One region of the Arthrobacter sp. B10-11 genome, then DNA from elsewhere that is predicted to be linked to it. Evidence: riboswitches for the same ligand, from Rfam matches in the RefSeq annotation. Region 1 holds a riboswitch; the other holds the start of a gene.
What was found. A riboswitch is a leader RNA that binds a small molecule or an ion and turns the genes downstream of it on or off. The one in region 1 is predicted to bind glycine.
Positions count from the first base shown of each region.

Region 1 (3,415 bases):
CGATCAGGAACGTGGCTTCCTTGTCTTCCCAGCACTCGAAGATGTTCGGGCAGCCGGCCTCCTCACACACGGTGTGGAGGCCTTCCTTCTTGACCAGGTTCTTGAGCTGGACGAACTCCGGGCCCATCTGGACCTTGGCCTTGATCCACTCCGGCTTACGCTCCACCGGTGTGGCCGCGTTGCGCTGCTCGATACGCAGCATCTTCCGGCCTTCTGGTGCCAGTGTCATAGTTCTCTTTCCTTCAGCATTCGACTTCAGCATTCGACGACGTTGACGGCGAGGCCGCCCATGGCCGTTTCCTTGTATTTGGAGGACATGTCCCGGCCGGTCTCGCGCATGGTCACGATCACCTCGTCCAGGGACACCCGGTGCGTCCCGTCACCCCACAGCGCCATCTTCGCGGCATTGATCGCCTTCGCCGCAGCGATGGCGTTCCGCTCGATGCAGGGGATCTGCACCAGACCGCCGATCGGATCACACGTCAGGCCCAGGTTGTGCTCCATCGCGATCTCCGCCGCGTTCTCCACCTGCGCAGGAGTGCCGCCCATCACCTCGGCCAGACCGGCAGCGGCCATCGACGACGCCGAGCCCACCTCGCCCTGGCAACCCACCTCGGCACCCGAAATCGACGCCTGCTCTTTGTACAGCACACCAATGGCACCGGCGGTGAGCAGGAACTTCACCACCACATCATCCCGGTCCGCCTGCGTCGCCTTATCCATGCCCGGCGCGAAATGCAGGGCGTAATACAGCACCGCCGGAATGATCCCCGCCGCCCCGTTCGTCGGCGCCGTGACCACCCGCCCGCCGGAGGCGTTCTCCTCGTTCACGGCGAGGGCGATCAGGTTGACCCATTCCTGCCAGTACTTCGGATCCCGGTACTCCGGGTCCCGGGAATCCTGGTCCCGGGTCTCCTTCATCAGGCGTTCGTGCCAGTCCGGGGCCCGACGGCGGACCTTCAGCCCGCCCGGCAGCAGCCCCTCACGCTTCAGGGACACCGCGACGCACTCCTCCATCACGGAGTAGATGTGCAGCAGCCCTTCGCGGATCTCCTCCCCGGACCGGGACGCCCGTTCATTGACGAACATGATCTCCCCGATGGACAGGCCCTTGGACTGGCACCGGCCCAGCAACTCCGCAGCGGTCCGGAACGGCAGCGGCAGCTCCTTCTTGGACTCCTCCAGCTCCTGCCGGGCCGCGTCCTCCTCACCCTCACGGACAATGAACCCGCCGCCGACGGAGAAGAACGTCGCCTGGTGCAGCACCTCCCCCTTTTCGTCCGAAACCGTGAACGTCATCCCGTTCGTGTGCCGCGGCAGGATGGTCAACGGTCGCAGCACCATGTCCTTCACCCCGTACGGCAACGCCACACCCAGCCCGTCACCGGCGCCGGCCAGCTGCAGCTTCCCGGTCTCCGCGATCGCCGCCAGCCGCTCCTCCACCTCCGCCGGCAGGATCTTCTCCGGATGAAAACCCTCCAGCCCCAGCAGGATGGCCGTCATGGTCCCGTGCCCGTGCCCGGTCGCAGCCAGCGAACCGTACAGGTCCACCCGCAGCGACGCCACCCGGTCCAGGTCACCGGACGCCTTCAGCTCCTCGGCGAACACCGCGGCAGCCCGCATCGGACCCACCGTATGCGAACTCGACGGCCCGATTCCAATGGAAAAAAGATCAAACACACCAACAGCCATGGCCGGGTGTCCTTAGGTGCCCGGGCGCAGCGGGGCGGAGGTTTTGGGGAACAACTGAACGGTCACGAGGAACTCCATAATTCAGGTGGCGCATGGCGCCACGATGATTCGGGTTCCTCCCCGCTCTGTATCTGACCTGAGAGTTTCCGCGGACCCTGCTGCTACGGGGTGCCGCTTGCACCGTCGGTGAGCCCGGAGACCGGACTACTTTCCAGAGTTGCCTCGCCGCGGCGGTACGTGGGCCTGAGAGATTCCTGGGGAGGATTTGCTCCTACGGCGCCTGCTGAACGTACCGGCAGGACTCTCCCGCCGCAGATCAAAAGCGTGTGCCACTTGTCGGTGACACGGCTCACACATTATCCCGTCCGGCGGACAACATGCAACAGAGTTACTTCGTGTGGATCATTCCGCCCGTGCCGGGCGCTCCGGAATCCCGTCCCGGTACATCACGGTGCTGCGTTTGAAGATCTCGGCATAGACCGAAGACCGGACGGATGTGACCGTGTCCATCTGCCGGAGATCGTCGAGCAGCAGCCGGAGTTCGTCCAGGCCTGGCAGAGCCACCTGGGCCAGCACGTCCTCACCGGAGGCGGCGGCCCAGCGGGTCACCGGAAGGCTGGCCAAGTACTTCGCCGGCGCCTCCGCCGCCTTCCCGGAACGGGTCAGGGTAAGGAGGGACTCCACGGGAAATCCGAGCACTGCGGGATCCACCACTGCCCTGATGAACAGGGCACCGGAGTTGGTCATGGCTTCAAGGCGGCGGCTGACGGTTGCCTTGGAGACCGACAATGCGGAGGCCAGCTCATCCACGGTGGCCCGGCCGTTGCGGTGGAGGAGCTCGGCCAGCGACCGGTTCGTTTCATCAAGTGCCTCACCCGGCTGGCCGGTGCGGATTCCGGCCAGCCGGCCGTCCTCGTCGCGGTGGAGCGCGGCGTACTGTTTCTTGTCCAGTACGTCCGGAGTCCAGCCGCTGGGGGTCCGGAAATACTCCAGCAGCGGTGTCATGGCGAAGGACTGCACACCGTCCACCCCGGACAGGCGCCGGTAGAGAAGCCCGCCGAGTTCATCCGGGGAAAGAAACAGCTCCGCCACGGCCTCGTTCGTGCCGGACAGTGCGGTGACCCACGACGACTCTTCCTGCACCGCCAGCCAAGTGCAGACACTGCGAAGATTGCGCGGCGCCGCCGTCACGCGCAGCAGGAAGGCCGACCGCGCACTGACGGATGATGGATTGACGAAGGAGTTTGTGCGCACCACCCCGGCTTCGAGCAGCTTGTTGCCGCGGCGCGCCACGGTGCGTTCCTGCTGCCCCAGGACATCGGCGATCAGGCGCCAGGGAGCGCGTCCGTTCCGAACCAGCGCGGCCACGATCTGCCGGTCCAGGACGTCAAGCTGCTCCATGTCCCGGCTCCTTTCATTGCGGCTGCGAAAGTACGACGCCGGCAGCCTGCTCCCGCTGAACGGAACCGGGACGGCGGACGCGCCGCCGCCCCGCTCAAGTCAGTTCCGGCCCAGATAGGCTAGCACTCCGGAGAGCGCGGCACCCGTTCCCCCGACGACGGCGGCACGGGCGTCCGGCGCGAACTGCGGCGAATGGTTCCCGGCGGGTGTTGCCCCGCCCTCGAAGAGCTCCGGGTCGAAGGCGCCAAAGGCCCAGAACACGCCAGGCACGCCGATGGCGTCGCTGAGCCACCCCGCATCCTCGGACCCCATGCCGAGCGGT
Region 1 is NZ_JAWMTH010000002.1:729,444-732,858, forward strand. Features, by position in the region: gene lipA (lipoyl synthase) at 1-229, opposite strand, end outside; gene RW112_RS09045 (L-serine ammonia-lyase) at 256-1,692, opposite strand; glycine riboswitch at 1,914-2,011, opposite strand; gene RW112_RS09050 (Lrp/AsnC family transcriptional regulator) at 2,095-3,093, opposite strand; gene RW112_RS09055 (amidohydrolase) at 3,193-3,415, opposite strand, start outside.

Region 2 (3,415 bases), on a different contig from region 1:
GGACACCGCGGCGAACCCGAAGCTGCCGATCAACAGGAGCCGCCGGCGTCCGATCCTGTCGCCGAAACTTCCCATGGCAACCAGGAGGCCGGCCAGGACGAGGGGATAGGCGTCAACGATCCACAGCAGCTGAACGCCGGTGGGCTCGAGGCTGCCGGCGATGGCGGGCAGCGCGAATGTCAGTGCGGTGTTGTCTACGGCAACCAGCAATACCGGGAACATCAGCAACGCCAGTGCAAGCCAGTCCTGCCCGCGTTTCGGTGCGCGGAAACTGCCGCCGGCAACAGGGCGGCCGGGTGCAGCGGGGCTCTGTGTGAAAGTCGGCGTGACCGGCGTCGAGGATGCAAATGAATTTCCCATGACAATAACTGTACCGTCTGGACGGTACAGTTAAGAATCCAGCCCCTCCCACCGGGCATGATAGGAACCATGGCCAGAAAACCCGTTGCGCGCGAAGCTGTGCTGGACGCCTTTGAATCCCTGCTGATCGAAGTGGGCGAACGTGCCGCCACGCTGGACGCCGTTGCCCGGCGCGCCGGGGTTTCCAAGGGCGGGCTGCTGTACCACTTCCCGAACAAGGAGGCCTTGATTTCGGCATTGCTGGAACGGATGGACCTGCTCGTAGCGGGAGATCTGGACGTGATGGCAAAAGCTCCGGAAGGGGCTGCCGCCTACTTCATCCGGTCCTCGCTCTGGGCAGGAACCCCGCTGGACCGCGTGTTTGTGGCTGCCACGCGGCTCGCCGAGGTGGCCCACGCGGAAACGATGCACCGGTTTGCGGCAGTCCAGCGGAGCTGGCTGGAGCTTTTGGCCGGCGACGTCGGGCCGGCCATGGCCAAGGCTGTCCTTTACATGGGCGACGGCCTCTATTACAACGCCATGCTGGCCAGCGGCCCCGGCACGGCCCCGCCGGAAATGAGTGGCGACGTCGACAACCTCCTGGCCGCCGTCGACCGGCTCCGCGGCTGACGTCCGTCATGCGGCGCCGGGCTGGACGTCAGAGTTTGCAGACTGGACCGCCGCGTAGGACAATTGCAGCTGTGACTGTTGTCACCGCTAACTAAATATGCCTTTGATCTGCGGCGGGAGAGTTCTGCAAGTAGGTACAAGCAGGCGCCGTAGGAGCAAACCCTCCCCAGGAATCTCTCAGGCCCATGTACCGCCGCGGCAAGGCAACTCTGGAAAGCAGCAGGCTGTCCGCTGGGACGTGCCTGCTCACCGACGGTGCAAGCGGAGCCATGCGTAAGCTGGTCCCCGCGGAAACTCTCAGGTCCAATACAGAGCGGGGAGGAACCCGAACCACTGCGGCGCATCCGGCGCTGCCATTAGTAATGGAGTTCCTTCGTGACGGTTAGTTCAGTCTCCACCACCTTTGTCGACCGGCATATTGGCGCCCGCCGCCAGGCCGATATCGACACCATGCTCAAGTCTGTCGGTTACGACAGTGTCGATTCGCTGGTTGATACCGCAGTCCCCAACGACATCCGCCAGGACGTTGCCCTCCGCCTTCAAGACGCCCTCAGCGAGGTTGAAGTCCTCGGCGAGCTGCGCAAGCTGGCTGCCAAGAACAAGACGGCTGTGCAGATGATCGGCCAGGGCTACTACGACACCGTGACCCCGCCGGTGATCCGCCGCAACGTCCTGGAATCCCCGGCCTGGTACACCGCCTACACCCCGTACCAGCCGGAAATCTCCCAGGGCCGTCTCGAGGCGCTCCTGAACTTCCAGACCATGGTCCAGGACCTCGTGGGGCTGCCCATCGCCAACGCCTCCCTGCTGGACGAAGCCACCGCTGTGGCCGAAGCCGTGTTGATGATGCGCCGCGCCAACAAGAACAAGACCGCCCACGACGGCAAAACCGTCCTCGACGCCGATGTGCTGCCCCAGACCATCGCCATCGTCAAGGGCCGCGCCGAGGCACTCGGCTTCGAAGTTGAGGTTGCGGACCTGTCCCAGGGACTTCCCGACGGCATCATCAACGGCATCGTGCTGCAGCAGCCGGGCGTTTCCGGCCGGGTGTTCGACCACACCGCCGTCATCGCCGCCGCCAAGGAACGCGGCGCCCTGGTCACGGTCGCGGCTGACCTGCTCTCGCTGACCCTCATCACGCCTCCGGGCGAGCAGGGTGCGGACATCGCCGTCGGCTCCACCCAGCGCCTGGGTGTGCCGCTGTTCTTCGGCGGTCCGCACGCCGCCTACATGGCCGTCCAGAAGGGCCTCGAGCGCTCCATGCCCGGCCGCCTGGTGGGTGTGTCCAAGGACAACGCGGGAACTCCGGCCTACCGCCTGGCCCTGCAGACCCGTGAGCAGCACATCCGCCGCGAGAAGGCTACATCCAACATCTGCACCGCGCAGGCACTGCTGGCCATCGTCTCCTCCATGTACGCCGTCTACCACGGCCCCGACGGACTGAAGGCCATCGCCGAGACCGTCCACAACCACGCCCGCACCCTCGCAGCCTCCCTGCAGACCGCAGGCCTCGAAGTCCTGCACGGCAGCTTCTTCGACACCGTCACCGTCCGCGTTCCGGGCAAGGCCGCTGAAATCGTTGCTGCCGCCGAAGCCAGGGGCATCAACCTGCGCGGCATCGATGCCGATACCGTCGGCGTCTCCGTCGACGAAACCACGACGCCGGAAATCGTCGCCGCCGTCGCCGCCGTCTTCGGCGCTGAGGTGGCCGGAACGGATGCGGGCGCCGGCTTCGCCCTCGAGGCCGCCGTCGAGCGTTCCTCGGAGTACCTGCAGCACCCGGTGTTCAACACGCACCGCTCCGAAACCCAGCTGCTGCGGTACATCCGCAAGCTTTCGGACCGTGACCTCGCACTGGACCGCACCATGATCCCGCTGGGTTCCTGCACCATGAAGCTGAACGCCACCGCCGAGATGGAAGCCATCTCCTGGCCGGAGTTCGCCTCCATCCACCCCTTCGCGCCGGACTCCCAGACCGAGGGGTGGCGTGAACTGATCGAAGGCCTGGAAGCGGACCTCGCCGAGATCACCGGCTACGACCAGGTCTCCATCCAGCCCAACGCCGGCTCCCAGGGTGAGCTCGCGGGCCTCCTGGCGATCCGTGGCTACCACCTCTCCCGCGGCGATGACCAGCGCAACGTCTGCCTGATCCCCGCCTCCGCGCACGGCACCAACGCGGCATCCGCCGTGCTGGCCGGCATGAAAGTGGTTGTGGTGGCCACCGCTGCCGACGGCACGATCGACCACGCCGACTTCCAGGCGAAGATCGAGGCCAACAAGGACGTCCTGTCCGCGATCATGATCACGTACCCGTCCACCCACGGCGTGTACGACGCCGACGTGCGCGAAATCTGCGACTCGGTGCACGCGGCCGGCGGCCAGGTCTACGTTGACGGCGCCAACCTGAACGCGCTGGTGGGCCTGGCCCAACCCGGCAAGTTCGGCG
Region 2 is NZ_JAWMTH010000006.1:27,568-30,982, forward strand. Features, by position in the region: gene RW112_RS17465 (MFS transporter) at 1-360, opposite strand, end outside; gene RW112_RS17470 (helix-turn-helix domain-containing protein) at 430-969, shown strand; glycine riboswitch at 1,074-1,172, shown strand; gene gcvP (aminomethyl-transferring glycine dehydrogenase) at 1,345-3,415, shown strand, end outside.
Region 2: another riboswitch for glycine. It lies ahead of gcvP (aminomethyl-transferring glycine dehydrogenase); the one in region 1 lies ahead of RW112_RS09045 (L-serine ammonia-lyase).